DNA from 4 places in the Arthrobacter sp. BK1 genome. Region 3 is predicted to be linked to each of the others. Evidence: predicted binding sites of a transcription regulator. Region 3 holds the regulator's gene; each other region holds the start of a gene.

Region 1 (7,374 bases), 1.0 Mb from region 3:
GACAGGTCAAGCAGCCGCGGCCGGAGCGTCGGCCAGGACCTGGCGAAACCGGGGTGGAGTTCCTTGCCATGCACTTCCGGCACCGGAACCCAGCTCAGCTCGAGGCTTTCGGGATCACTGATCACCGGGTCAAACGGCCGGGTCACCTGCACCACAACTGTGGTGTAGGACCAGTAACCCACGTCCAGCACCGTAGTAAAGAGCACGCTCACATCAGTGGCCGGTACCGCGGCTTCCTCGTGCGCCTCCCGGAGGGCTCCGGTGATGGCGTCCTCGTCCTGGTGCAGGGCCCCGCCGGGAAGCCCCCAGGTCCCGCCGTTGTGGCTCCAGAGGGCGCGGTGCTGGAGCAGGACGCCTTTGCCAGGGTCATAGGCCAGTACCCCGGCGGCACCGAACCTGCCCCAGAACTTCCCGTGGACACCCTCCACCCATGCGTCACCGGGATCCCGCGGACCGGTCAGCGGGGGCCTGGCATGGGGATTTGCACCGGGAGTCGTAGCAGCCAAGGAATGATCCATGACTCCAGTCTGACAGGTGCCCTCCCCCGGCGCAGCGGACGCCGCGCGCTGACCGGTCAGCTGCTGTGCCCGCGCTCGACGGCGAAATCCCCGCCGGGGTACATTACTGTTTCGTGGCCGTCGTCGAAGCGGACCAGATAGGGCGGGTGGCCTTCCTGACCCCTCACCTCCAGGATCACCCCGTGCCGGTCCGAGGCCCCTACGGTCCTTCCATGGACGATGATCCTGTCACCCTGCGCTGCCTCCATGGCAATCACCTCCAAGCCCCAGAGTACGACTGAGCGGACGGCAGGAACAGGGGCGAACCCTTACGATTCGTGCAGGGGTTGGCAGCGGGCCATCCCATTGTCTAGGGTGGGACCCTAAGCATGCTTAGCTTTCCTTGGTCAAGGCGAACCGCCTGCCCGTTGTAGCCCCAGTCAATTGGAGGAATTCCATGACGGACCGTTCACGTTCCGGAACCCCGTGACGGCCTACGGGAAAGTCCCGCCTCCGGTCCAACACCAACGCTCCACCTGAACGGCCGAACACCCTCGCCCTGAATGGGCAGGGCAGCACAAGACCGACGGCGGCGGTGTGCTCCAGCAGGGGGGCGCACCGCCGCCGTTGTTTATTCAACGCCTGGTTAGTCCCTGGCCTCCGCGAGCAGTGCGTCGGTGGCGGGGTCAGGCTCGCCGTCGAAAAACTGCGCCAGTACCGTCTTGAACACGGTCTCCCCCGGCGCGGCGCGCAGGAACAGCGTCATGGAGGACTGCAGCTTCCTGGCATCAATGCCGCCAAGGATGTCTTGGGCGGAGCGGCCGGCATGGGTGGTTACCGCCGCTGCGCACTCCAGCAACCGGGGGCCCAGGATCTCGTGCTTGAGGTAGGCCTGCGCTTCCGGCAGCGAGGTAATGGCGTACCTGACGGACGTTGGGCTCGTGCCCAGCCCTGCGAACTGGGGAAAGATGAACCACATCCAATGGCCCGTCTTCTGCCCAAGCTGCAGCTCCGCCAGTGCCTGCCCGTAAGTCCCCGGGTTGTCCTGGGCCTCCACGAAGCGTTCCAGGTTGTAGGTCTCGCTCATTCTTTATCTCCTCTTATCTAAGCGGTCCCGGCGGTGATGCCGGATGTCTGTGCGGCGGCTTGGCGGACCGAGTCCTCGGGGTCCTGGCGCCACCTGCCAATGACGGTCTCTGCGCGCTGCCGGTCTTTCCCCTTAAGCCCGGCCAACAGCGGCAGGACGACGTCTGCCACAAGGGGGGTCACCAGTTCAGCTGTCCGGGCAGTGCGGATGAACCCCTCGATCCTGGTCAGATCTGTATGGCGCAGCAGGTCAGCGCCCGACTGCAGGAGAACCACTGCCGCCAGCCTGCGTTCAAAGACGGGCCGCCTGCCGGGGCCGGGCCGGCCCCAAAGCAGCGAGGCCAGCGCCGTCACTTCGTCATGGTCTAGCTCCTTGAATTTCCGGCGGGCATCACGGACCGTCCCGCGGATGGCTCCCACCGAAGCCCCGTAAGAGGCAAGGGCACCGCCAACCCTGGCTTCGACGTCATCGGCCCGGTACCATGAGCCCTCGTTCTGCAGCGTGGTGTCGATGAAAGCCGCCGCGTCCTGCACCCTCTGACTCATGGCTTACCGTCCGCGGCGCCCGGCAGATGCGTGGTTGATGCAGAACGTCGTCCAGGGCCGGGCCTCGAGCCGGCCTTCGGCGATGCGCTCTCCGCAGACCGCGCAGATTCCATACGTGCCATCCGCGATCCGCTGAAGTGCCGCTTCCACTTCGGCCAGCCCGGAAGTGCTCTGGTCCAGGAGGGCAGCCGCCTGGGACAGTTCGAAGGCAATGGTGGCACCTTCCGGGTCGTGTTCGTCGTCCACATTGGAATCCTGGCGGGCCGCATTGGCCGAGGAAATGTCGGCCCGGAGCGCCGGCAGCAGTGCCAGTTTCCTGGCGCGCTCGTCCTCCAGGAGGAGCCGGAACCGTTCGAAATCAGCCATGGGGAAAGCCTAGCCCCGACGCCCGCCGCAAGAGGCTCGACAACCACCGGTGGAAAGAGCATGCTGGCAATCGTAAGCGCTTCAGATGCTGCCTGGCAGCCAGGGACGGACAGCTGATGGGCAAAAATCCCGCAGAGAAAGTCGCCCGCCATGCCTACAAATATCGTGACCCAGCTGGCAGTCAAATCCCACGACACTCCGGATGAGAAGCGCCTTCCGGACAAGACTGAGGTGGACATCGTCAGCTTGGGCGACTACACAGTCGGCCGCTTCACCTTCCACCCCGGGTGGCGCTGGTCCGACTGCATCAAACCCGTGGTCGGGACCGATTCGTGCCAGAACAACCATGTGGGTTATTGCGTGTCCGGAGCGCTCAGCGTCGAGACCACGGACGGCAGCCGCATCGGCATCACGGCCGGCAATTCCTACACCATTCCGCCCGGACACGACGCCTGGGTGGACGGGGACCAGCCCTTCGTGGGCATTGAATTCCTCAGCGCGGCGGAATTTGCGAAGGCCCCGGGAACCTGACGGACCGCCTCCGCGGCCGGGCGTCAGTACCAGTTGTTGGCAACCGAGTGACTCCAGGCACCGCACGGAGACTTGTACCTGTCCGCGATGTAGGCCAGGCCCCAGTCCACCTGCGTCCTGTAGCTGGTGAGCCAGTCGCTCCCGGCAGAGCTCAACTTGCCGGGCGGCAGCGCCTGGGGGATGCCGTACGCGCCCGAATAGGGGTTGGTGGCTGTGGTCAGCCAGTTGGACTCCTTGGTCCAGAGCTGGGCGAGGCACTGGAACTGGTCCTGGCCCCAGCCGTAGGCGGACAGCCGCCCGGAGGCGTAGCTCTTCGCCCCGGCCGGATCGTTCACAGCTCCGCCCGGCACAGACGGCACGACGACGGCGGGAGGCGGAGCCGGCGTCGGGCTCGGAACGGGCGCCGGTGCAGCCGCCGGTGGCGCGGCAGGTGCCACCGGCACAGGGTTCACCGGCGCAGGGTTCACCGGTTTCTGGACAGCTGCCAGGGCAGCCGCCTTGGCCGCCGCCTCCGCCTGCTGCCGCGCCTGCGCGGCAGCAGCGGCACGCTTGGCTGCCTGGGCATTCTCATAGGCGGCGAGGGCCGCCTGGCCCTGCCGGAATTCACCTTCCACAGCCGCCGTTGACCCCTTGAGGGATGCCAGCTGAGCAGTGAGCTCCTGACCGTGGTCGTGTTGTTCCTTAATCTGCCGGGACATGGCTTCCTGGGCTGCCTGGGCGGAGTCGAGCTTGCTCTTCGCTTCCGCTGACAGCCGCTCACGCTCTGCCCGGGCCGCTTTCTCCTGGTCAGCGAGGGCTTGGGACACCCGCTCGGCAGCGGACGCCTTGCTGACCAGGTCGGCGGTCTTGTCACTGACAATCCGGACGATGTTGAGGCCCTGGATGCTGTTGGTCTGCACGGCGTCCAGGGCCACGAAGAAGCCCATGTTGGTGCCGCCGGTCTTATACGACTGGGCCGCCAGGGCTCCGATTTCCTTTTTGTGCTGTGCCAGTCCGGCGGTGGCGCGGGCGGTCCGGGCGGTCAGTTCGTCCAATCTTGAGCTGGCTGCCTGGAGGGCTGTCTCCGCGACGGCGTACTCGGCCGCGGAGGTGACCGCAGCTGTCCCCAATTCTTCGGCCCTGCTCTGAAGCCCGCCCAGAAGGTCATTGATTTTAGCCACCTCCGCGGCTTTCCCGGCCTCGCTTTGCTTGGCGTTCTCCACGTCCTGCCATGACGGATAACCGGCGGGCGGTGCGTCGTCCCCAGCGTGTGCCGGCAGCATTGATAACGAGGCGGCAAAGGCCAGCGCCAAGGTTCCTGCAATGACAGGCAGCCTCACTTTATGGAGAAAACGCGACATAGTTTGTGAGCCTACCCGGCATATACGGCATTCCGCCCCTGACCTGCAACATCGTTACGGTCAGGTGTCCAAGCGGGCGCAGAAGCGAGGCACTTCTACCGCTTACATTCCGTTACCGGAATGTGACATTGCCGTCGAACAGAGGTTATGGTCGTCCGGTGCCCCGGTTAAAAGCCGGGACATTCCCGTCAGTATGCCGAGCCCTGCCGCTGAACCGGGACCCCAGTCGCTTTCAACTGGCAGGGACGGGGGAACCACGTTTCCACGGCTTCGAAGGAAGCCTTGGGGTTAAGTCGATACCGCTCCGTCCTTGACGGAGGCGTTGCCGGCCGGGTGTCTCCGACCCGAACCCGACAGCTCACCCCGCAGGCATGGGAGAGGCAATCAACCATGTCAAAGAACACCACTTCCGCACGCCATCGTGCCGTTGCAAACCGCTCTATTGTGCTGACGGGCCTGTCTTCGACAGCTAAAGCACACGCCCGCACCATCGGCAGGCCAACCCTCATCGCTGTGGCCGCGTCCGGCATGCTCTTCGGTGCCGGAACTGCAGCCCAGGCCGGCGTCCAGGGCCCGGACGCGTCCGGGACCACCAACGTCCAAGGACAGGTCAGCGCGCCGGCGGCTGCCCCGGCCGCTGCTCCCGCAGCAGCCGCAGCCAACGTCCACACCGTCGTATCGGGCGACACGCTGGGCGCAATTTCCGCCGCCTACGGCGTCACCCTCAACGACGTACTGGCCGCCAATGGCCTGTCAATCGCGGCCATTATCTACCCCGGCGACCAGATCCAGATTCCGGGCGCCGGCTACGCCGCACCGGCACCTGCCCAGGCAGTCGCTGCCCCGGCCGCTCCGACCAACACCGGCATCCGGCTGGCCTCCACCGCGGCACCCGCCGCTCCTGCAGCCCCGGCTCCGTCCGGTGCCGCAGGCTCCGCGATCCTGGCGTCCGCCTACTCGCAGGTGGGAATCCAGCAGGATTGCACCGCCATGGTGGAGAAAGCCCTGCGTTCGGTCGGCAAGAGCGTGGGAGACCTGGCCCCGGGCCAGTTCTTCCAGTACGGCAGCGTGGTGGGTGCACCGGCCGCCGGTGACCTCGTCATCACGGCCGGCCACGTGGGCGTTTACGCCGGCAACGGCCAGGTTGTCAGCGGCGGCGTGGACGGTTACAAGACCGAAGTCCACTCCATCAGCTGGCTCACGGGAGCGTCGTTCGTCCGCGTAGCGTGATCCCGGCCGGAACCGACGGCGGCGGGGCAGCCGCAAGCCGCCCCGCCGCCGTCGTCCGCTGTTTCCTGCGCTCAGGTCCCGCAGAAAGTCCGGTAGCTCCCGAAGTCATCCGGAGCGGGGCCGGCATAGCGATCCAGGCCCGGCCGCTCCGTGTAGGGGTCGGCCAGCACATCCACCAAACGGTTGAAAGGGCCCATGTCTCCGCCTGTAGCGGCGGCAAGGGCTTCCTCAACCAGGTGGTTCCGGGGGATGAATGCCGGGTTGGTCCGGTCCATGGCCTCCGCCTCAGGAGCCAGGGCGCGCCAGCGTTCAGCCCATGCCTCGAACGGCCCCGGGTCCACGAAGTGGGCACGGGCATCTTCAGTGGTCCCACGGGCTGCTGAACTGAGGCTCCGGAAGAACGAGGTGTAATCCACGTCCCCTTTCTCCAACATGGCCAGCAGGTCCACTGCCAGCGACGACGCCACATCATTGCTTGCGGCCGCGCCCAGCCCCAGTTTGGCCTTCATCCCGTCCAGCCACGCGGCGCTGTACTCCATGCGGAAGGCGCCGAGGGACTCCACGGCCAGAGCAACAGCCTGTTCCTGATCCTCATGAAGCAGGGGCAGCAACGCCTCGGCGAGCCGGGTGAGGTTCCATTCAGCGATCAGCGGCTGGTTGGCGTAGGCATAGCGTCCACCCTGATCGATCGAGCTGTAGACGGCGCCGGGGTTGAAGGCGTCCATAAACGCGCACGGACCGTAATCGATGGTTTCGCCGGAGATCGCCATGTTGTCCGTATTCATTACACCGTGAACAAACCCCACCAGCATCCACCGGGCCACCAGCGTCGCCTGGGCAACTATCACCGCGTCGAAAAAGGCCACATAAGGCTGTATGGCCTTCGCCGCATCCGGATAATGGCGGCCGATCGCATGGTCAGCAAGGCGGCGGAGGAGGTCCGTGTCTCCATTGACCCTGGCGAACTGGAAAGTCCCCACACGCAGATGACTGCCCGCGACCCGGGTGAGTACAGCGCCGGGCAGCATCGTTTCGCGGCGGACCGGCCGCCCTGTCCCGACGACGGCGAGTGACCGCGTCGTGGGGATGCCCATCGCGTGCATGGACTCGCTGACGAGGTATTCGCGCAGCATCGGACCGACGACGGCCAGGCCGTCTCCGGCGCGGGCGAACGGTGTGCGGCCGGAGCCTTTGAGATGGACGTCGCGGAGGCGCCCGTGGACGTCCGTGACTTCCCCGAGGAGCAGCGCCCGCCCGTCGCCGAGAATCGGCGAATAGCCGCCGAACTGGTGCCCGGCATACGCCTGGGCAACCGGCGTGGCACCTTCCGGGATCAGGTTGCCGATCAGCTGGCGTATCCCTTCGGGGGTCCGCAGCTCAGCCGGGCTCAGGCCCAGCTCTGCAGCCAACCGCTCGTTCAGGACCAGGAGTTGCGGGTCCGGGGCCTCCTCGGCCTGCCAGGGAACGGCCAGCTCTTCGAAATCACGGGCGAAGCGGCCCTCGAAGGTGAGCGTGGTTGTGGCTGCGGCTCTCATCTTTCAAGACTACCCGCGGGGCGTGCGTCCGCTGCCTTCAGTGCCAAAATCCGCCGTCTCCGCTCCGGTGTGCGGCGCCTGCCCCTAGGGCAGGGCTACCTGCGACCATGGCCATCCCGTCGGCTGAGGTGGAGCCGACTCTCAGACGTGCTGCTTGAACCAGGCCAGCGTGTCGTTCCAGGCCGCGGTGGCCTGTGCCTCGTTGTAGCGCTCGCCGGTGTCGTTGTGGAAAGCGTGGTCGAC
Region 2 (7,374 bases), 1.0 Mb from region 3:
TGCGATGCCTGCCCCGCCCACAACGCCCTGGTTCATGCCGAGGTTGAACCCGCCCGGGTTGGCCACCTTACGCAGGACGCGCATGGCCGTCTGGGTGATCTCCGCGAACTCCGCGGTTTCCTCCAGCGTCAGGTCGGTGTAGTCCGGGACGTGCCGGTACGGGCAGACCAGGAGGTGGCCGGGGTTGTACGGAAAGAGGTTGAGCACCACGTAGCAGGTCTTGCCCCGGTGGACGATCAGCGATTCTTCGTCGCTCCGCCCGGGGCCGATGCAGAACGGGCAGTCATTCTCGTTTTTGAACTGGTGCTGGCCGCCTTTGATGTAGGCCATGCGGTGGGGAGTCCACAGGCGCTGGAAAGCATCCGGCACGCCCGCGAGATCAAAATCATCGGTTACGCCGGCATCGCCCGGATATCCAGCGCCTGTGTTCTCTTGCACCGTGTTCTGTCCGTTTCCGCTAGCTGGTCCGGTTGCGGACGGCTTCTGTGATCCGCTTGACTGCCTCGGCAACCGGCACGCCGTTGTCCTGGCTGCCGTCACGGAACCGGAAGGACACCGCTCCGGCCTCGGCGTCGTCGCCGCCGGCGATCAGGACAAACGGGATCTTGTCCTTGCTGGCGGTGCGGATCTTCTTGGGGAACCTGTCGGAGGACGTGTCCACCTCGGCACGGATGCCGGCAGCCTTGAGCTGGTCAACGACGTCGAACATGTAGTCGTTAAAGGTCTCGGCTACCGGGATGCCCACCACCTGGACGGGTGACAGCCACGCGGGGAAAGCTCCGGCGTAGTGCTCGGTGAGGACACCCATGAACCGCTCGATCGAGCCGAAGAGTGCGCGGTGGATCATCACGGGGCGCTGCCGCGTGCCGTCGGCGGCCTGGAATTCAAGTTCGAACCGTTCAGGCAGGTTGAAGTCCAGCTGGATGGTGGACATCTGCCAGGTCCGGCCCAGGGCGTCCTTGGCCTGCACGGAGATCTTGGGGCCATAGAACGCGGCCCCACCCGGATCCGGCACCAGGTCAAGCCCGGATTCCTCCGCAACCTCGGCAAGGGTCTTGGTGGCTTCTTCCCAGGCGGCGTCGTCGCCGACGTACTTCTCCGGGTCCTTGGTGGAAAGCTCCAGGTAGAAGTCGTTCAGGCCGTAGTCCTTGAGCAGATCCAGGACGAAGTTCAGGGTCTTGGTGAGTTCGTCCTTCATCTGCTCGCGGGTGCAGTAGATGTGGGCGTCGTCCTGGGTCATCCCCCGGACCCGGGTCAGGCCATGGACCACGCCGGACTTCTCGTAGCGGTACACCGCACCGAATTCGAAGAGCCGCAAGGGCAGTTCGCGGTAGGAACGTCCGCGGGAACGGAAGATGAGGTTGTGCATGGGGCAGTTCATCGGCTTCAGGTAGTAATCCTGACCGGGTTTGCGTACGGTGCCGTCCTCGTTGAGTTCGGCATCCACGTGCATCGCCGGGAACATGCCTTCCTTGTACCAGTCAAGGTGGCCCGAGACCTCGTACAGGTGGCCCTTGGTGATGTGCGGGGTGTAGACGAACTCATAGCCGGCCTCGACGTGGCGCTGGCGGGAGTAGTCCTCCATCTCCTTGCGGATGATGCCGCCCTTGGGGTGGAAGACCGGGAGGCCGGAGCCCAGTTCATCGGGGAACGAGAACAGGTCCAGCTCAACACCGAGCTTGCGGTGGTCGCGGCGTTCGGCCTCGGCGATCCGTTCCTGGTAAGCCTTCAGCTCGTCCTTGCTGGGCCAGGCGGTGCCGTAGATCCGCTGCAGCTGCTGGTTCTTCTGGTTGCCCAGCCAGTAGGCGGAGGAGGAGCGGGTCAGCGCGAAGGCGTTGGAGATGAGCTTGGTGTTGGGCAGGTGCGGTCCGCGGCAGAGGTCGCACCAGACGCTGTCACCGCTCTTCCGGTCCACATTGTCGTAGATGGTGATGTCGCCGGCGCCGACCTCGACGTTGACGCCTTCGCCCGCTTCAGCGGCCTCGTTTTTCTTGCCCAGGAGTTCGAGCTTGTAGGGCTCGTCCTTCATGGCCTCACGGGCCCCGTCCTCGCTGACAACACGGCGGACGAATTTCTGGTTCTGGTTGATGATCTTGAGCATCATCTTCTCGAGGGTCTTGAGGTCCTCGGGAGTAAAGGGCTCGGCGACATCGAAGTCGAAGTAGAAACCGTCCGTAATGTAGGGGCCGATTCCCAGCTTGGCGTCCGGGCGGAGTTGCTGTACCGCCTGGGCCATGACGTGGGCGGTGGAGTGGCGCAGGACGTTGAGGCCATCGGGCGAACCGATGGTGACGGCCTGGATTTCGGCGCCCTCGGGCAGTTCCTGGTCCAGGTCCTTCAGCTCGCCGTTAACGCGGGCCACAACAACATCGCGGCGCTCAAAGAAGAGTTCCGCACCGGTTGTCCCGGTAGTCACCTTGGTCTCTTCGCCATCGACGATGAGGGTGATCTGCTGGGCATCTGACACGGGTGTCTCCTATTCAAAGTTTTAGGCTTCATAGCTTGCGGCATACGGGGACCACAGCCAGCCATCGTCAATGCTATCGGTTCCGCGGGAGGCCGACCAACGGGACCCCGGGCCCTCAGCCGCCCATCCCGGTGATAGCCAGGCTCCGGCTGATCCCATCCAGCGGGTGGGGGACATCGGAGGTCCGGGGCTGGGACGCGGGAAACGGCAGGGTTTCCACGCGGCTCAGGTCCCATGCCATGTTGGCGCTGAGGCTGATTCCCCGCGGCCCTGTACGCCTGGTGGTGCCGCGGATGAGCAGCAGCCTGGTGCCGAACAACAGGAGCCCGGCCTGTTCCTGTGCTTCATGGAAGAACACGGAATCGATACAGCCGGTGCCGTCATCGATGCTGATGAAAACCACCCTGCGCCCGCCACGCATGGGCGGGGTCTGGGTGGCGATGCGCACCCCGGCCACCAGCACCTCGGTGCCGTTGCGCAGCCCCAGGAGCTTGTCAGCGGTGGTAACGCCGAGCCTGTCCAGCATGGGCCGGTGGCTGTCCATCAGGTGCCCGCTGACATCAATGGCCATCAGGTCCAGCTCTGCCCGGACGTTTTCCACCAGGGTAGGCGCAGGCAGTCCAGGCTTGACGTTCCGCAGTTCCACGTCCCCCAGCGGCAGGGACAGCTGGCCTTCCATGACCTCGCGGCCTTTCCTGGTTCCTCCTGCGGATTGCAGCTTCTGAAGATGCTGGACGAGGTCTGCGCGGTTTGCTGCACCGCCTGACTCCCGGTGCAGTGAATCAAAGGCACCCAGCCGGGCGAGCCTGTTGATGCTTGGCTTGCTCAGCCTGGACCGCGCCCGCAGGTCAGCCAGGGAGTCGTAAGGCTGACCGGCAACAATCCGTTGGAGCTCGGTACCTGACAGGCCGTAAATACCGTTGAGGCTCAGCCTGATCCCCAGCTTTCCGCTGTCCGGCCCGTCGGCGACCCGCTCAACCCTGTACTCGGCGCCGCTGCGGTTGATGTCCAGCGGCAGGATGGGGATGCCCAGCCTGCGGGCCTCGGCCACCAGCAGACGTTTGGGATACATGCCGGGATCGTGTTCCCACAGCCCGGCAAGGAAGGCCTCGGGATGGTGGGTCTTGAGCCATGCTGACTGGTAGGTGGGTACGGCGAAAGCGGCGCCGTGGGCCTTGCAGAAGCCAAAGCTTCCGAATGCCTTCAGGGTGCCCCAGACCTTATCCACCACCTCTGGGGAATAGCCTTTTGCCCGGGCCTCCCTGCGGAAGAACTCTTCAACCTTCAGTTCGAGGACTTCGTTGCCGAGCGCCCGGCGGAACTCATCAGCCCGGGCCAGCCCGCAGCCGGTCATGACATCGAATGTTTTGAGGATCTGTTCATGGAAGACGGTGACTCCATGGGTTTCCTGCAGCACCGGTTTCAGGTCAGGGTGCGGATAGACCTCCGGCGCGAAGCCGTGCCGGTGTTCCAGGAAAGGCCGGACCATGTCGGACTTCATCGGGCCGGGCCGGAACAGCGAAATGTCGATGATGAGGTCATTGAACTCACGCGGCGCCATCTTGCCGATCAGTTCACGCTGGCCGGGTGATTCGATCTGGAAACAGCCCAGGGTGTGGGTGCTGCGGATCAGATCGTAGGTGGGTTCATCGTCCAGCGGCACAGCATTGAGGTCGATCATGCCGTTCTCGGCGATGTAATCCGGCCCGGTTCCGTCCGGGCCCCTGGGATGGCTCCCGGCCGCAACCACCTCGGCCTTGGAAGGATGGATCCGGATCACTTCCCGGACGGCAAAGGCCATGGCGCTTTGCATCCTCACTCCCAGGACATCGAGTTTGAGCATGCCCATGGGATCCATATCGTGTTTGTCGAACTGGCTCATGGGCAGCCCCAGTCCGCTGGGCTGGACAGGGGTGCGGTCCAGGAGCGTCGCATCTCCCAGGATCACCCCGCAGGGGTGCATGGAAATATGGCGGGGCAGCCGGTCCAGCCGTTCAGTCAGGTCCACCAGCAGATCAAGCTGCTGGTTTTCGGTAAAATCCCGCTGCTCTACCCTGCCGGCGAACTCCCGGAGCTCAGGCTTCTCCGCCAGGGCTTCGCGGAACTTCCGGGCTGAAAACCGCCACAGCTGCTTTGCGATCTCGCCGACATCGCCCTCGTCCATGCCCAACGCCATCCCGGCGTCACGCACCGCACCGCGGGCGCGATACCCGTTCTGCATGCTCATCAGGGTGACACGCTCGGCGCCGAACCGGTCAAAAATCCTGCGGTAGACGTTGTGCCGCTCAGCGCTTTCGACATCGATATCAATGTCCGGCAAGGTGGCCCGGTCCCGTGACAGGAACCTCTCAAAGATCAGATCGTGCTGCAGGGGGTTAACGTGGCTGACCTCGATCAGGTAATTGACCAGGCTGGAGGCACCTGACCCCCGGGCGGCAGCCCTGACCCCCATGTCCTGGATCATCCGGGAGACTTCGGCCACGGTGAGGAAGTAGGAGGAGAACCCGAGGTTCAGGATGATGCCGAGCTCATGGTCCAGGCGTTGGCGCATTTCCTGCAAGGCAGAGCCGGTGATACCGGGGAAGCGCCGGCCGATTCCTGCTTCGCAACGCTGCACCAGTTCCAGGTGCGGGTCCTGGCTTATTCCAATGACGGACGCTTCGGGGACCACCGGCTGCTTCCATCCCATGTCCGTTACCGGATCCATCCGGCAGAAATCGGCGAGCGCCTCAGTCTGGGCCATCAGCTGTTTGAGGTCAGCTGTGCCATACCCGGCGGCATGGATGATTTCCTTGCCCAGCTGAAGCATCTGCCCTGCCGATTTCAGCCAGCCCTGCCCATTGGGCTGAAGGAGCGGTTCTGCCGCAAGTTCCGGCAGGGACTTGAGTGTCCGGGCTGAATCGAGCACGTCCGCTGTGGCTGCGCCGTCCTCGGCGCAGTAACGCACTGCATTGGTCAGCACAGCAGGGACGTGGTGTTCTTCCGCAAGTTTAAGCATGCGCACTGCATGGGAGGTGCTCAGGGGCGCTCCGGGGGCACTGAGCTGGGAGACGACCTCGGCTACCAGGGTTCCGGCAGGCATGGCCTCGACCCACCGCTTGAAAAGGGTGCGGGGCAGCAGGTACCTCCTGCCGCCCATGGCCCGGCCGACGTCGGAATCCGGGCCGATCAGGACGGTCAGCACCGGCTTCAGGGTTTTCGGGTCAAGCGTGCGTGAGGCGAGTTCAGCGCGGGTGACGGCCACCGGCACAGCTCCCCCGGCTTTGCCTGAGGTACGGGCATGGGCATCTGAGACTAACCGGCACAGCGCCCGGTAGCCTGCCCCGTTGTTGTTGCCCCGGGCCAGGACCACCACGCGGCCGGCGAGTTGGGTACGGTGATCGCCGTCGTCGTCGAAGACCGCAAGGTCCACCCCCACCACGGGATCAATGCCCGCTGCCATACAGGCCTTGAGATGTTTGACGGTGCCATAGAGGCCGTCACGGTCAGTGCAGGCAAGGGCCGTTGCGCCGTCAGCGGCGGCAACCTGGGCGAGTTCGTCGGGCCAGGATACGCCGTAGTGCGCGCTGAAGGCGGTGGAAACATGGAGGTGCGTAAAGGTCATGCTGTTTTGGGCTGGAGGGCGTCGTGGATCCGCAGGAGCCTCCAGCGGCCACTGCCGATGTGCCGGGTGAGGTCAAGGGTGAGCAGCTCTGCGGCATCCCGTTGAACTGCCTGGACCTGGACCCGCCAGATCTCGTGGTCAACCAGCCCTGGCCCGCTGCCAAGAGGTGCGCGGCTTTCTTCGGCCCACCATTGACGGCGCTCGTACCACCGCGAAGGCTCGGCGCACACCTGGTACTGCCTTCCGGCCCAGGAGAGTTCCAGTGGCTGGCCGGCCGGAGTGCAGCGGACGTCCACAGACTCGCTGAACATACCCATGGGTGCCTCCCGGAGCCGGCTGATACAGACGTTCGCAGTATTTTGTTCGAATATGTATTCGAATAAACAAAGTCTACGCCGGTGCCCCGGCAAAACCTAGACGGGGGTGGACGGACGGCCGGCAGGAGGGCAGGATTGTGCCATGAGCTCCCATGACGCACTCCTCAAGCACGTAAGCATCGAAGCCCAGGACACCACGCTCGTGGCCAACTTTGATATCGACGGCAACATACCGGGGGCTGGTGCGTACGTAGTGGGACTGGTGGCGTCCAGCCCTGACCATTCCTCGCAAAGACGCCTGGGTATTGAATTCCTGAACGGGGAGGCAATCGCCTTCTACTCGTTCTGCCATGACCAGACCACCGAGGAAAACTATGACCTTTCCGGAGTGACCCACTCCGGAAACACCATCACGGGAAACTTCCCCATGGCAGCCATTCAAGGGCTTGGCAAAGGGCACTTCATGACGGCGTTCAGCGAAGCCGACGGCCGCGATTTCCAAGGGGGCTTCCCGGTCGAGGAAGCACTTTAAGAGGAAGCACTACAGAAGTGCTTCGGAAACTCAGCTGGTTTCTTTATGGACCTTGAGCTCGAGTTCAATAAAGCCCGAAATCATGGCCCGGTACGTGGACTCCACGATGTCCGGATCGATGTCCTTCTTCTCGGCGGCGTTCCGTACATGCTCAATCACCCGCTCCACCCGGCCAGGAGCACGGACTTCAGCGTCGTCCCCCTTTAAAGTGCCGGCAATCCGGATCAGCCGTTCACGCCGCGCGATCAGGGTTACGATCTGGTCGTCCACCTCGTCCACCGCAATGCGCACGGCAGCGAGCTGTTCCTTGTCGGCCAAAGCGTCCCGTTCGTTTCCTTGTATTGTCGCCATGATCTGACAGTATCGAAGCATGCAGCCCAGAGTCGACTTCATCTCACTAGGTGTTCGCAGCGTTGAGGCTTCCCGCCGGTTCTATGCGGAAGGCCTTGGCTGG
Region 3 (7,374 bases):
GGTCTGGTCCAGCGCCGGGCCAAGCCGGACCCGGGCACCTTCCTGGGTTCGGGCAAAGCGCTTGAACTCAAGGAAATCGTGATGGCCACCGGAGCCGATACGGTGGTGGTGGATGCCGAACTGGCACCTTCCCAACGGCGTGGCCTCGAGGACATCGTCAAGGTCAAGGTCATTGACCGTACGGCCTTGATCCTGGACATCTTCGCCCAGCACGCCAAGAGCCGCGAGGGCAAGGCCCAGGTGGAACTGGCCCAGCTCGAATACCTCCTTCCGCGCCTGCGCGGCTGGGGCGAATCGATGTCCCGCCAGGCCGGTGGCCAGGTGGGCGGGGCCGGCGCTGGTATGGGTTCGCGCGGCCCCGGTGAAACGAAGATTGAGCTGGACCGCCGGCGCATCCGCACACGGATGGCCAAGCTCCGGCGCGAGATCGCCGCGATGAAGCCGGCCCGCGAAACAAAGCGGGCCAACCGCCGTCGTAATTCCGTGCCTTCGGTTGCCATCGCCGGGTACACCAACGCCGGAAAGTCATCGCTGCTGAACAGGCTGACTGACGCCGGCGTGCTGGTGGAGAACGCGCTCTTCGCCACGCTGGATCCGACGGTGCGCAAGGCTGAGACCTCGGACGGCCTGGGCTACACCCTGGCTGACACCGTTGGATTCGTCCGTTCCCTGCCCACCCAGTTGGTGGAGGCGTTCCGGTCAACCCTGGAGGAAGTGGCTGACGCCGATCTCATCCTGCACGTCGTGGACGTTTCCCACCCGGATCCGGAAGGCCAGATTGCGGCTGTCCGCAAGGTCTTCAGTGAAGTGGACGCCCGCAAGGTGCCCGAGATCATTGTGCTGAACAAAGCCGACGCCGCGGATCCGTTTGTGGTGGAACGCCTGAAGCAGCGCGAACCCCGCCATGTGGTGGTCTCCGCCCGCACCGGCCAGGGAATCGCAGAGCTGCTGCGGGCCATCAGTGACAGCATTCCGCGGCCCAGCGTCAAGCTTGAGCTCCTCATCCCGTACAACCGGGGTGATCTGATCAGCAAACTGCACGAGACGGATGCTGAAATCCTGACCCTGGATCACGGCGAGGACGGTACGCGTGCAGTGGTGATGGTCCGTGAGGGCCTGGCGGCTGAACTGGAATCCTTCATCAACCATGACTGAGGTTGTCGCGGGGGAAATCAAGGGCACGGCCGGCGAGCAGTTTGTCATCGAACTGCTCGACCGCGCCGTCGCCGGCATGGGCGGTCAAAGCAGAAGCGGGCAGCACGAGATGGCCCGGCAGGTGGCGAAGGCCATTGAAACCGGCGACCACCTTCTCGTCCAGGCAGGAACGGGCACCGGGAAGTCGCTGGCTTACCTCATCCCGCTGATTGCGCACTCGCTGGTCAGCCACAAGCCCACGCTCGTTTCCACCGCCACCCTTGCCCTGCAGACCCAGATTGTGGGCCGCGACCTTCCCCGGCTGCTCAAAAGCATCACTCCGGCCCTGGAGCGCCCGGTCAAGGTTGCGCTGGTCAAGGGCCGTTCCAACTACGTGTGCAGGCATAAGCTCGAAGGCGGGTTCCCCTCCGAGGAACCCGCCGAGGGCCAGCTTTTCTCCCTGGGCGAGGACACCAGCGTCCCGCATTTCGCCGCCGCGCTGGGCGGGCCGTCGTCCCAGTTGGGGAAGGAAGTGGTCCGCCTTCGCGAGTGGGCCGAAAAGACAAGTACCGGGGACCGCGACGAACTGCTTCCCGGCGTCACGGACCGTGCGTGGCGGCAGGTCTCCGTGACCTCGATGGAGTGTCTCGGCGCGCAGAAGTGCCCGATGGCGGAGGAATGCTTCAGCGAACTGGCACGCCACGACGCTGCCGAAGCCGACGTCGTGGTCACCAACCATGCCATGCTCGCCGTCAGCGCCTTTGAAGGCCTTGCCGTGCTTCCCGAATACGACGTCGTGGTGGTGGACGAGGCCCACGAACTCCAGGACCGGGTCACCGGCGCGGTCTCCGGGCAGCTCTCCGTGGCGATGGTTCACGCTGCCGCTTCAGGGGCACGTAAGCACACGGCCATCACGGTGGACGCCCTCAACGCGGCCGCCGCCAACCTCGAACTTGCCCTGGCCGGGGTGCCCAACGGGCTGCTCCCGAACAGCCTCAACGACGAACAGCTGGACTGCGTGGACCAGTTGCGCGAAGCGTGCCGGGCCGCGCTTTCCGATTCCAAGGGTGAGGGTGGGCAAACGGCCGACGGCGGGCGGCAGCTTGCCCGTTCGCGGCTGATGCTCATCCTTGAACTCTGCGAACGGCTGATTGTCGCCAAGGAAAACCGCGAAGTGGTCTGGTTCTCGCGCGCCAGCACTTTCGATCCACAGCAGGGCTACGGGCAGCCGGATGACACCGCGCCGGTACTGATCAACATTGCGCCCCTCAGCGTCGCCGGGAAGCTCCGCGAAGGGCTCTTCGCCGGCCACACCGTGGTGCTGACCTCGGCCACCCTGGCTATCGGATCGGCCTTCGAACCGGCCGCCGGCGGGCTCGGGCTGGTAGGGGAGGGGGCGCCAAGCTGGACCGGCATCGATGTCGGTTCGCCCTTTGACTACCCCAAGCAGGGAATCCTGTATGTAGCCGGGCACCTGCCCAAACCCGGTCGGGGGGCCTCACCGGAAGCCCTCGACGAACTCGAAGCGCTGATCCGTGCGTCAGGGGGCGGTGCACTGTGCCTGTTTTCATCCCGCCGTGCCGCCGAGGAAGCAGCCGAGGCGATGCGTCCACGGCTGGGGCTCAGCATCCTCTGCCAGGGCGACTCCACCATGACGGCCCTGGTAAAGCAGTTCGCTGATGAGCCTGACACCTGCCTCTTCGGGACCATGTCCCTGTGGCAGGGCGTCGACGTTCCGGGCGGATCGTGCCGCCTGGTGGTGATTGACCGCATTCCGTTCCCAAGGCCGGACGATCCCCTGATGACAGCACGCTCCCGTGCCGTGGCACAGGCCGGCGGTAACGGGTTCATGGCGGTTTCGGCCACCCATGCGGCCATCCGGCTGGCACAGGGGGCGGGCCGGCTGATCCGTTCAACCGGCGACAAAGGTGTGGTGGCGGTCCTGGATTCGCGGCTTGCCACTGAGCGGTACGCCGGATTCCTTCGCGCCGCACTTCCGCCGTTCTGGCCCACCACAGACCGCAAAACCGCATTCGCGGCCCTGGAAAGGCTGGCGAAAGACGGCTCTTGATCCGCAGGATCCGGACCGGATCCGGTCCGGGGGAGCGAGCGTGCCTTTCCTGACCACCAACAACGCGGGGTCATTTAACGTCCCTCGGAGTCCTTCCGAGGGACGTTAAATGACCCCGCGTTGCTTTTACCCGAACGGTTTTAGAGTGAGCGCAGGACCGAGACGACCTTGCCCATAATGGTGGCGTGGTCCCCAAGGATGGGCTCGTACTGGGTGTTCTGGGGCAGAAGCCAGGTGTGGCCGTCCCGCTGCCGGAAAGTCTTCACGGTGGCTTCGTCATCCAGGAGTGCGGCCACAATATCGCCATTGACGGCGTCGGCCTGCCTGCGGACAACCACCCAGTCGCCGTCGCAGATGGCGGCGTCCACCATGGAGTCGCCGGCCACGCGCAGCATAAACAGTTCACCCTGCCCCACGAGCTGGCGTGGCAGGGGCATAACATCTTCCACCACCTGATCGGCAAGGATCGGTCCGCCGGCTGCAATCCGGCCCACCAGCGGCACCATTGCCGTGTCCATCGCGGTGGGAAGTTCCGTGACGGTTCCCCCGATTCCGTGCATTACCGCGGGCTTTCCTGAGCCGCTGGGCTTGGTGGACCCGCCGTCCAGGGTGAGGGGCATCAGAACTTCCATGGCGCGCGGACGCTTCGGGTCCCGGCGAAGATACCCCAGCTTCTCCAGCTGTGAGAGCTGGTGCGTGACGCTCGAGAGACTAGCCAGTCCTACGGTGTCGCCGATTTCCCGCATGGATGGGGGATAGCCGTTGTCGTTGACGGAACGCTGGATGGTTTCGAGGATCTTCTTCTGGCGCGCGGTGAGCCCTTTCGGGGTCCGTTGGGGCTGGCGGCCCTGCGGGTTCGCCTTGCCCTCGGCGGCTGGTGCTGCCATGTTCGCCATTGCCTTTCGGTTGCCCGGGTGCTTGTCCGGAGTAATTGTCAGACCCTCCTGATCAACTACTGAGGTGGTTGTTCTTTGATCCAAACGTAGGCCAGCCACAGGGCTTTTTCAAACATTTGTTCTAGCGAGTCTCGACAATGTTCGTTGATAAGTGCTAAAACTAAGAAGGCAAAGTTCGAACATGTGTTCTATTCGCTGATGCGGGATTCGAAACCGGGTCCATTCGGCTCAAGCCGGACACCGCAGGCGGAAGCGCAGAACACACCGGGCAGCACAGTATGGTCCAGGAGGGCTCATTTCATGTCAGCTACATCTGCTTCACACGACTCCCGTCCGCAGTTCGTTTCGGTCCAGCACATCACTGCCGGGCAGGAGAGCAGCAAGTCATTGCCGCCGCTCCGCCTGACCCGCCGCGGCCGGATCGTCCTCTTTGGCATCCCGCTGGTCATCCTGGCCGCCATCCTGCTTTCCCTGGCAGGTTTCCTGAATGCCCCCGCCAAGGCGGCCGATTCCGCTGCAGACCTCACGCTCACTCCGACGGTCTCCGTCACGGTTCAGTCGGGCCAGTCTCTGTGGGCCATTGCCGGTTCGGCGGCGCCCGAACGCGATCCCCGCGATGTCATCGCGGATATAGTCCAGCTGAACAACCTCTCTGCAGGCGGAGTTGTGCCCGGGCAGCAACTGTTCGTTCCCACCAAGTAGGCCTCGGCGCGGCCCGGTTTGCCTTGGACCGGCCCCCGCCGGTCCGTCACATTTTTCGGCGGTCACCGCCGGAACTAAACTGTTCAGGTGAATGACCAGCTAGCGCGTCTGAATCGACTTCCCCTCCGGACCAATCTCCGCGGACTGACACCGTACGGTGCCCCGCAACTCGATGTTCCCATCCTGCTGAACGTCAACGAGAACACCCATGGTGTGCCGGCCGACGTACGGGCCGCCATCAGCGCAGCGGTGACAGAGGCTGCGGCAGGACTCAACCGCTACCCGGACCGGGAGTTCACCGAACTCCGCGAAGCACTGGCCGAGTACCTCGGCCATGGCCTGGACGCCACCAACATCTGGGCTGCCAACGGTTCCAATGAGGTCCTCCAGCAGATCCTCCAGGCTTTCGGCGGTCCGGGCCGCACGGCCCTGGGATTCCCGCCCACGTATTCCATGTACCCCCTCCTCGCCAGCGGCACCGACACCGGATACATCACCGGGCAGCGGTCAGGGGACTACGGGCTGAGTGCAGAATCCGCAGCGCTGCAGGTCAAGGAACTGCAGCCGAACATCGTTTTCCTGTGCTCGCCGAACAACCCCACCGGCACCGGTCTGGGCCTGGACGTTGTCGAGGCCGTCTATGAAGCGGGCGAAGCCAGCCAGACCATCGTGATCGTGGACGAGGCCTACCACGAGTTCGCCCACGACGGTACGCCCAGTGCCCTGACGCTGCTGCCTGGCAGGGAGCGGCTCATTGTTTCCCGCACCATGAGCAAGGCCTTTGCCCTTGCAGGTGCGCGGCTTGGCTACATGGCCGCGGCTCCCGAAGTGACGGATGCCCTCCGCCTGGTCCGGCTGCCGTACCACCTCTCGGCCATCACCCAGGCGACCGGCCTCGCAGCGCTCCGTCACCGGGTTGCCCTGATGGCCGATGTCCAGGACATCAAAGAACAGCGGGACCGAATCGTGACGGAACTGACCCGGATGGGCCTCAAGCCGGCCGCCTCGGATTCGAACTATGTATTCTTCGGCGGCCTGGAGAATCCGCACGAGGTCTGGCAGCAGCTCCTGGACGCAGGCGTACTGGTCCGGGACGTCGGGATCCCCGGCCATCTGCGGGTCACAGCGGGAACTGAGACTGAGACCACAGCCTTCCTGACCTCGCTGGAAGCCATCCTGGCCACCCAGGCCGGGCTGCCCGCCTAAACTTGGAGTACCGGCGCCTTACGGTGCCGCACCACTGACTTCGCCAAAAAGGACATATGACCATGACTTCCACCGGATCGAACGCTGCCGATCGGACCGCGCGCATGGAACGCGCTACCAGTGAATCGTCAGTGCTCGTGGAGATCAACCTTGACGGCACGGGTGTCTCAGACATCGACACGTCTGTCCCGTTCTACGACCACATGTTGACGGCGCTGTGCAAGCACTCGCTCATCGACATGACGGTCAAGGCCACCGGTGACATCCACATCGACGTCCACCACACCGTGGAGGACGTCGCCATCACGTTCGGTGAAGTCCTGCGCACAGCCCTGGGCAACAAAGCCGGGATCCGCAGGTTCGGGGAAGCCACAGTTCCCCTGGACGAGGCACTGGCCCACGCCGTGGTTGATGTCTCCGGCCGCCCATACCTGGTCCACGGGGGCGAGCCCGCCGGGCAGGAATACCACCTGATCGGCGGCCACTTCACAGGGTCACTCACCCGCCACGTCTTCGAGGCCATCACCTTGCACGCCGGCATCTGCCTGCACATGAACGTCATTGCCGGGCGGGATCCCCACCACATCGTCGAGGCCCAGTTCAAGGCTTTCGCGCGCGCCCTGCGCGCCGCCGTCGAGCCTGATCCGCGCGTGGAGGGAATTCCGTCCACCAAGGGTGCCCTGTGAGTGGCCAGATCCTCCGGGACGGCGCCGTGATCGATCCTGCTGCCGGTAAGAAGCCCGTTTCGCCTGAAGGTAAGCCCACTGTCACGGTGCTTGACTACGGATCCGGCAACGTCCGTTCAGCCGTGCGTGCGCTGGAGCGGGCCGGCGCCGAGGTTCTCCTCAGTTCCAAACCCGAGGACGTCCTGAACGCTGACGGGCTCGTAGTTCCCGGCGTGGGAGCCTTCGAGACCGTCATGCGCGAGCTCAAGGCAGTGGACGGCATCCGCCTGATCGGCAGGCGCGTGGCCGGAGGCCGCCCCGTCCTGGCGATCTGCGTCGGCCTGCAGGTGCTGTTTGAGGCCGGCGTGGAACACGGGACCGAAGCTGAGGGAATGGGGGAGTGGCCCGGCAAGGTGGAACTGCTTCCCGCCGACGTTGTGCCGCACATGGGCTGGAACACCGTGGACGTCCCGCAGGGGTCCAAGCTGTTCGCCGGCGTGGAGCAGGAACGCTTCTACTTCGTACATTCCTACGGCGTCCAGGAATGGGACTTCGACGTTATCCAGCCAAGGATGACCGCGCCGCAGGTGACCTGGTCAGAGCATGGTGCCCGTTTCATCGCCGCGGTGGAGAACGGGCCGCTCTGCGCCACCCAGTTCCACCCCGAAAAATCCGGGGACGCCGGTGCCCGCCTGCTGCG
Region 4 (7,374 bases), 1.7 Mb from region 3:
CCGGCAGGTGCCAGGTCCGCCGCTTCGAGCACCGCAGCCCAGCCCGACTCGACGGCGAGAATCGCCGCCAGCACCGCCCGGTCCCCCGTCAGCACCCGCACCAGGGGCGAGGCTGACACGGGACTCAGCAGGCCGGCGTCGCCATCAGCGTCGGCTCCATAACCCAGGGCGGCAGCGCTCACTGGAAGTCCAGGAAGACTGTTTCGCCCTCACCCTGCAGCCGGACGTCCCAGGTGAGTCCGCCGTCGGCGTCGCGGCGTGCGATCAGGGTCTTGCGGCGCTCCGGATCCAGCGAGGACAGCAGCGGGTCCTTCGCCAGCGCCTCCTCATTTTCCGGAAGATAGATCCGGCTGAACAGCCGGTTGGTCAGGCCGCGGGCAAAGATGGCGACGGCGATGAACGGCGCCGAGCCTTCCTCGGTGGCTCCGGGGTTGACCGTGGTGAACGTGTAGATTCCGGTGTTGCCCACGGAGCTGCGGCCGAAGCCGGTGAAGGAGTAGCCGTCACGGACCAGGGAACCGGTCCGGTCCACCACGTTGCCTTCAGAGTCCGGCTGCCAGATTTCCAGGATGGCATCCGGGACGGTGGCGCCGGAGCCGTCATAAACGGTGCCCTGCAGGCGGATGGAACCGGGCGAGCCGGGGGCCAGCAGTTCGCGGTCTTTTTCGTACGGGAGGGCGTAGCCAAAGAAGGGGCCAACCGTCTGGCCGGGCGTCGGGGTGAGTTTGGTCTGGTTGCTCATGTGACTAGGCCTCGTCGCCTTCTGCGCCAAGCGCTTCGTTCTCGGTCCAGGTCCGCTTGGAACCGGTCAGGACGATGTCCCAGTTGTAGCCCAGGGCCCACTCGGGCTCCGTGAGGTTGTGGTCGTAATCGGCCACCAGGCGGTCCCGGGCATCCTGGTCCACGATGGTCTGGTAGATCGGATCCAGCGGGAAGAGCTGGTCCCCGGGGAAGTACATCTGCGTGATGATGCGCTGGGTGAACTCGGTCCCGAACAGCGAGAAGTGGATGTGCGCCGGGCGCCAGGCGTTCAGGTGGTTCTTCCAGGGGTAGGCGCCGGGCTTGATGGTGGTGAACCGGTAGGAGCCGTCCGGGCCGGTGATGCAGCGGCCAACGCCGGTGAAGTTGGGATCCAGCGGGGCCGGGTGCTGATCGCGCTTGTGGATGTAACGGCCGGCAGCATTGGCCTGCCAGATCTCCACCAGCTGGCCGGCCACAGGCCGGCCGTCGCCATCGAGCACACGCCCGGCAACAATGATCCGCTCGCCCTGCGGCTCGCCGTTGTGCTGGATGGTCAGGTCCGATTCCAGGGCGTGGACGTCCTGGTGGCCGAACGCCGGCGAGTACAGCTCGATGGTCTCCGGATCGGCGTGGTGCAGGTCCTTGGTGGGGTGCCGCAGGATGCTGCTGCGGTACGGCGGGTAGTCCAGCCGAGGCTGCACTTCGGCCGGGGTACCGCTCTTCAGGGCCTGGGCATAAGCCTCCCCGATGGACTTGATCTCTGCACTGAGATCCTGCTGCGTCTCCACTGCTGCGTCCAGGGGGGCGTGTCCTGCCTTCGGTTCTGCAGGGGGTACAAGCTCATCCGTTTCAAGCTCGGCTTTGGTTTCTTGCGTCACGGCTGGCTCCTCTCGTTTCTGTTCGGTGTGCGGTACTGCTCTTTGGATGGGTCAGATCGGTGTGGGCGGGATCAGGTGGTGCGGCTTAGTTGGTCGTACTGAACGGCGTGCCGCACGGGCGCGTTGGGTGCGCCGTAGCCGTCGTAGGCCCCACGGCGTTCCACCATTTCGAAGAACACGCTGCCCACGGTGGCGGTGTAGAAGTGCAGGAACTCGCCGTCGGCGTCGCGGTCATAGAGGAGGTTCAGTTCCTGCAGCGTGGCCAGGAAATCCGGGGCCAGGCCAAAACGGGCGTCCAGGTCCTCGTAGTAGTTGGCGGGAATTTGCAGGAACTCCAGGCCGCGGGCTTTGCAGTCCCGGGCGGTGGCCACCAGGTCATCCACGGCGAAGGCGATGTGTTCCTGGTACGTCCTGCGCGCGCCCGTCCCGGCGGCTGACCCGGGTCCGGAGGCGCCGTCCTGCTGCATCAGCGGGGCGAGGTTCAGAACAAGCCGCACCGAACGGTCCCCGGTGAGCATGACCTGCGAGCGCACCAGCCCGGTGGGGCTGGGAACCTCGGCGAACGGCTGCGGCTCCAGGGCCAGCGCGCTGGTGTAGAACAGGACGGCTTCGTCGAAGTGCTGCCAGGGCTGGGCCAGGTTGACGTGGTCAATCACGGCCGTGGCCCCGGCTGCCGGCACCTCGAGGCCTTCGCCAAACTCGCGCGTCCAGGCTGCGGTGCCGTCGGGGCTGCCCTGGCACAGGAAAATTTCGGTGGAATCCGGGGCTGCGAAGCCCTGGAAAATCTCCTCGTTGGCCTGTGTCTTCCGCGGGACCGCGGGGGCCTTCAGTTGCTGGGCGCGGGCGGCGGCAATCACCGGAGACTCGACGTCGAACCCCAAAGCGGCGATGGCAGGCTCGGCGTGCGTCGCAGCCTGCTCGTTGATGATCACCCGCGCGTGGCCCATGGACCAGAGCTGCACGTCCTTGGTGCGGTGCCTGCCGTTGAACTCGAAGCCCAGCTGGCCCAGGACCGTTTCGAGGACTTTCGAGTCAGCGGCCCGGACCTCGGCGAAGTTGTATCCCGCCGGCTCGGCAACCTGCGGCAGGGTGGCCAGTTCCATGGGATAACGACGACGGCCCGGGGCCTTCGAAGCTGCGGCACCATTGCCGGTGGCATTGGCGGCGGCCAGTACAGGGGCGTTGGCGTCCAGCCACTTGGCGCTCTGTTCCTCCAGCCAGATGAGCGAGCGCATGGCGTCAACGGCCGTGCGCTCCACGTCCGACTGGCGGAAGACGTCGTTGAAGATCTCCAGCGACACCGGTCCGCTGTAGCCGGCCCGGATCACGTGGCCCATGAACTTGGCCAGCTCGAACTGACCCTCGCCCGGGAAGACCCGGTAGTGCCGGCTCCAGGACAGCACATCCATGGAGAGTTTGGGCGCGTCGGCAACCTGGACGAAGAAGATTTTCTCCGGGTTGAAGGCTTCGATGGGAGCGGTGTTCCAGTTGCGGGAAAGGATGTGGAACGAATCCAGGCAGGTGCCCAGGCTGGGGTGGTCCACCGCTTCCACCAGCTTGTGGGCATGTTCGTAATCGCTGACGTATTTGCCCCAGGCCAGGGCCTCATAGGCAACCTTGACGCCGTGGTCCCCCGCGAGGGCTGCCAGGCGGCCCAGCTGTTCGGCGCGGAGGTCGTCGCTGTCGATGCTGGCCGTGGCCACGTTGGAGCAGACCAGGATGGTGTCCATGCCGAGCCGCTCCATGAGCTTGAATTTGGCTTCGGCCCGGCGCAGGTTGGCGGCGAGGAGGTCCTCTTCCACGCTGTCGAAATCGCGGAAGGGCTGGTACAGGTCCAGCGTCAGGCCAAGGTCTGCGGCCATTTTCCGGACGTCCTCCGGCGCGAGCGGCGAGGTCACCAGGTCCTGCTCGAAGATTTCGATGCCGTCAAAGCCCGCGATGGCGCAGGCCTGCATCTTCTCCTTCAGGGTGCCGGAAAGGCAGACGGTGGCAATTCCGGTGCGCATCAGGCGGCCACCTCTTCAGCGGCCACAAGCTCCAGGAAGTGGCCGCGCATGCGGTCAGCGTCAGCCGTCAGCCCGGTGAAGATCCGGAATGCATCCGCAGCCTGGCCAACAGCCATCCGCCCTCCGTCCAGGACTTCGCAGCCCTTGGCCCGGGCAGCCAACACCAGTTCGGTCTCAATGGGACGGTAGACAATGTCCGCCACCCAGTGCCGTGGTTCGAGCAGATCAAGATCCAGCGGAGCTCCCGGATGGGCGGCCATTCCTACCGGAGTGCAGTGCACCAGACCGTCGGCCAGGGGCATCAGCTGCGGCAGCTCCGCCGTCGTACGCGCCGTGACGGTGCGGCCCGGGAAGAAGCCGGCCAGTTCCCCGGCGCGCGCCGCGGCGCGGGCGGGATCGACGTCCACCAGGTCCAGTGCCTGAACTCCGGCGGTCAGCAGGGCGTAAGCGACGGCGGAACCGGCACCGCCGGCGCCGAGCTGGACCACCCGGTCAAGTTTCGCTCCCGGCAGTCCGGAGGCAAGGGCGGAGGCGAAGCCGGAAAAGTCCGTGTTGTGGCCGATGAACCGGCCGTCCTCGATCACCACGGTGTTCACGGCGCCCAGCTTGAGGGCGTCCGGGGAAATCTCATCCAGGTGCTGGAGTACAAGCTGTTTGCAGGGGTGGGTGATGTTCAGGCCGTTGAAGCCGAGGCTGCGGGCACTGTTGAGCAGGTCGCCCACAGCTTCACCAGTCAGTCCGAGCTCCAGCAGGTCGATGGGGCGGTAGAGATAGCGCAGGCCCTGCACATCACCTTCGCGTTCGTGCATGGGCGGGGTGAGTGACGGCATCACGCCATCGCCAACCAGTCCCACAAGGTAGGACTCAGTTCGATTGCTCATCCGGGCAGCTCCTTTGATACGGCACCTGGCGGGCGGCGTCGCACTGGGCGGACGCGGCGGGCCGGTGATAGGGATTACAGTACAACACTTGTTCACTTCTCGCACTCTTGTTCGACATACGAACATAGAATATTGGCGGGGGTTGTTGCCGGCTCCGGGTCCGGCGCGGCATTGACACCCGGCCCGGCCCCCGCATCACCGCTGCGGCAGGCGCGCGGCCAGCTCGGCGGCAGCTTCCTGCAGCAGGGGGACGTGCGCCAGGAGGGCCTCCATGCTGAGGCGGAAAACCGGCACGGCAGTGGCCAGGGAGGCGAAGGCGTGGCCCTGTGAATTGAGCAGCGGCACCGCCACGGCGCGCATCCCGTTCTCGTTCTCCTCATCCATGACCGCGTAGCCCTGCCGGCGCACCTTCTCCATTTCCGCGCGGAAGACCCCGCGGTCCGTGATGGTGTGCTCGGTCAGCGGCTCGAGGTCCAGCTCTTCGATGAGACTTTCACGCTCCGCGTCCTCGGCGAAGGCCACCAAGGCCTTGCCAACCGCGGTTGCGTGCAGTGCACCCAGATGACCGGGGTCACTGGTCACGCGGAAGGTTTGCGGGCCGTCCACCTTGTTCACCGTCAGGTGGTGATGGCCGTCGCGGACGCTAAGGATGGTGGCCTCGCCCGTCTGCTCTGTCACGCGGCGCAGGACCGGCATGGCTGTACCGGCGAATCCATGGTGATTGGAGACCCGCTGGCCCAGCTGGAAGATCCGGAGGCCCAGGTGATAGCGGCGGCCATCCGGCTCATAGTCCACAAAGCCGTCCCGGGTCAGGGAACCCAGCAGCCGATAGGTAGTGCTGAAGGGAAGCTCGGCACGGCGGGAGATCTCGGCTGCACTGGCACCCTTGGGTTCATCGCCAAGGAGGACCAGGAGCCCAAGCGCCTTACCCACCATGTCAGTACGGTCAGCCTTCGGAGCTTTCACCCCGGCATTTGCCTCGGCGCTCTTGATCACGGCCTCGGCCTGGGCGGAAGCTTCATCTGTGGCAGCGGAGGCGTCATCGGCCGCTGTGGTTTGGTTCACACTCATAACTCGATGTTGCCACATCGTGGAAGCAATTTCTAGATGGTGATTATTTTCTTGACAAGTGACTCCACTCACAGTCATGATTGCTGTATCGCACAAGTAGCTCCCACTATGTGGCTACAAGTCCAGATTCATTGACGGACTCCAGCCGCACCGCACCCGGCACCACCACGCTGCGGCTGCGACTCCCCAGATCCATCCGCGACACTGTCGTCACACAAAGGAACTCCATGAGCCAGACACTTCCGTCCGCGGGGCAGGGCACTGTAGCCCCGGCCGGGACACCAAAGAAAGCAGCCCTCGCCAGCTTCCTGGGCAGCGCGGTCGAATACTACGACTTCTTCATCTTCGGTTCGGCCGCCGCCCTGATCTTCCCGACGGTCTTCTTCCCCGATGCGGGAGCAAATGCGGCCGTCATGTCCTTCGCCACCTTCGGATTCGCTTACGTGGCACGGCCCGTCGGCGCCGTCATCCTGGGCCACTTCGGTGACCGGGTGGGCCGCCGGAAGGTCCTGATGTTCACCCTGCTGCTGATGGGCGCCTCGACGTTCCTGATCGGCTGCCTTCCCGACTTCAACACCGTGGGCTGGTGGGCTCCGGCCCTGCTGGTGCTTGCACGGCTTTGCCAGGGCCTCTCCGCCGCAGGTGAGCAGGCCGGCGCCTCATCCATGACCCTGGAACACGCACCGGACAACCGCCGCTCCTTCTTCACCTCCTGGACCCTCACCGGCACCCAGGGCGGCCAGATCCTCGCCGCCCTCGTCTTCATCCCCGTCCTGGCCCTCCCGGACGAGATCAAGTTCGGCATCGGCTGGCGCATCCCGTTCTGGCTCAGCGCCGTGGTGGTGCTGGTTGCGTTCTTCATCCGCCGCACCCTGCACGAACCGCCGGCTTTCGAGGAAGCCCAAAAGACTGCCCAGATCTCCAAGCTCCCCGTCGCCGACCTGCTCAAGGGCCACTGGCGCGACGTCCTCCGCGTTATTGCCTGCGCCTTCATCGCCGCAGTATCCACCGTGTTCGGCACACTGGCCATCACCTACGCCAAGACCGTCGCCGGTGTTGACGGCACCACCACCCTCTGGCTCGTCGTCGGCGCCAACCTGGTGGCCCTGGGCACCCAGCCGCTGTTCGGCATGCTGGCTGACAAGATCGGCCGTAAGCCGGTCTTCATCTACGGCGCCGTTGCCAGTGCGGTCCTCACGCCGGTGTTCCTGCTGAGCCTGGAGTCCGGCAGCGTTCCGCTGATGTTCCTTGCAGCCATCGGCTTCTTCTCCTGCGGCTATGCAGCCTCGAACGCCGTCTGGCCGTCCTTCTACGCCGAGATGTTCAGCACCAAGGTCCGCTTCTCCGGCCTGGCGATCGGCACGCAGCTGGGCTTCCTGATGGCAGGATTCGCCCCGGCCATCGTGGCTGCCATGGGCGGCATCCGGCCCGGGGGCTGGGTCCAGATCAGCATCTTCACCGCTGTTATCTGCAGCATCGCAGCCATCTCAGCCCTCACTGCGAAGGAAACCTTCAAGGTCCCCACGAAGCAGCTCGGCCTGAAGTAATCCCCGTCCGGACCGACTGACCGGACGTTCCTGCCCGGTTCCTCCAGGAAAGCCCGCCATTCTTCCACGGAATGGCGGGCTTTCCCATGTTCGGGCTGCGGGAACCGGCCGGAGCAAACGGGCAGGAACGTACGTACGACGACGGGTGTCAGCACGTGCCTATCGCGAACTCGCCCCTCCCTCTTTCCCCTTCCGCTTGCACGGGGGCACCCGCCCGGGGCCGGTCTTTCTGGAGCGAGGACTCCGGTCT

What was found. The regulator LexA, encoded in region 3, represses DNA repair genes until DNA is damaged. The targets are predictions, from matches to a motif close to TCGAACANNTGTTCGA.
Region 1: a site for LexA is predicted at 4,501-4,516, ahead of AC1MCA_RS19380 (LysM peptidoglycan-binding domain-containing protein). Genes of this name have one in related genera too.
Region 2: a site for LexA is predicted at 6,435-6,450, ahead of AC1MCA_RS19485 (DUF6504 family protein). Genes of this name have one in related genera too.
Region 4: a site for LexA is predicted at 4,606-4,621, ahead of AC1MCA_RS10755 (shikimate dehydrogenase). Genes of this name have one in related genera too.

The regions. Positions count from the first base shown of each region.
Region 1 is NZ_CM155263.1:4,222,410-4,229,783, reverse strand. It holds gene AC1MCA_RS19415 (NUDIX domain-containing protein) at 1-518, opposite strand, end outside; gene AC1MCA_RS19410 (DUF1918 domain-containing protein) at 575-766, opposite strand; gene AC1MCA_RS19405 (DUF1810 domain-containing protein) at 1,144-1,584, opposite strand; gene AC1MCA_RS19400 (DNA alkylation repair protein) at 1,602-2,129, opposite strand; gene AC1MCA_RS19395 (TraR/DksA family transcriptional regulator) at 2,133-2,495, opposite strand; gene AC1MCA_RS19390 (cupin domain-containing protein) at 2,646-3,026, shown strand; gene AC1MCA_RS19385 (coiled-coil domain-containing protein) at 3,050-4,186, opposite strand; cyclic di-AMP (ydaO/yuaA leader) riboswitch at 4,564-4,753, shown strand; gene AC1MCA_RS19380 (LysM peptidoglycan-binding domain-containing protein) at 4,757-5,596, shown strand; gene AC1MCA_RS19375 (protein adenylyltransferase SelO) at 5,668-7,131, opposite strand; gene AC1MCA_RS19370 (dienelactone hydrolase family protein) at 7,273-7,374, opposite strand, start outside.
Region 2 is NZ_CM155263.1:4,238,464-4,245,837, reverse strand. It holds gene AC1MCA_RS19500 (HIT family protein) at 1-438, opposite strand, end outside; gene thrS (threonine--tRNA ligase) at 458-2,467, opposite strand; gene AC1MCA_RS19490 (DNA polymerase III subunit alpha) at 2,583-6,071, opposite strand; gene AC1MCA_RS19485 (DUF6504 family protein) at 6,068-6,388, opposite strand; gene AC1MCA_RS19480 (hypothetical protein) at 6,531-6,920, shown strand; gene AC1MCA_RS19475 (chorismate mutase) at 6,951-7,271, opposite strand; gene AC1MCA_RS19470 (VOC family protein) at 7,291-7,374, shown strand, end outside.
Region 3 is NZ_CM155263.1:654,944-662,317, reverse strand. It holds gene hflX (GTPase HflX) at 1-1,155, shown strand, start outside; gene AC1MCA_RS02935 (ATP-dependent DNA helicase) at 1,148-3,205, shown strand; gene lexA (transcriptional repressor LexA) at 3,346-4,092, opposite strand; gene AC1MCA_RS02925 (LysM peptidoglycan-binding domain-containing protein) at 4,402-4,803, shown strand; gene AC1MCA_RS02920 (histidinol-phosphate transaminase) at 4,891-6,009, shown strand; gene hisB (imidazoleglycerol-phosphate dehydratase HisB) at 6,072-6,695, shown strand; gene hisH (imidazole glycerol phosphate synthase subunit HisH) at 6,692-7,374, shown strand, end outside.
Region 4 is NZ_CM155263.1:2,376,351-2,383,724, reverse strand. It holds gene AC1MCA_RS10775 (lyase family protein) at 1-182, opposite strand, end outside; gene pcaG (protocatechuate 3,4-dioxygenase subunit alpha) at 179-742, opposite strand; gene pcaH (protocatechuate 3,4-dioxygenase subunit beta) at 747-1,619, opposite strand; gene AC1MCA_RS10760 (bifunctional sugar phosphate isomerase/epimerase/4-hydroxyphenylpyruvate dioxygenase family protein) at 1,691-3,625, opposite strand; gene AC1MCA_RS10755 (shikimate dehydrogenase) at 3,625-4,506, opposite strand; gene AC1MCA_RS10750 (IclR family transcriptional regulator) at 4,702-5,577, opposite strand; gene AC1MCA_RS10745 (MFS transporter) at 5,805-7,124, shown strand.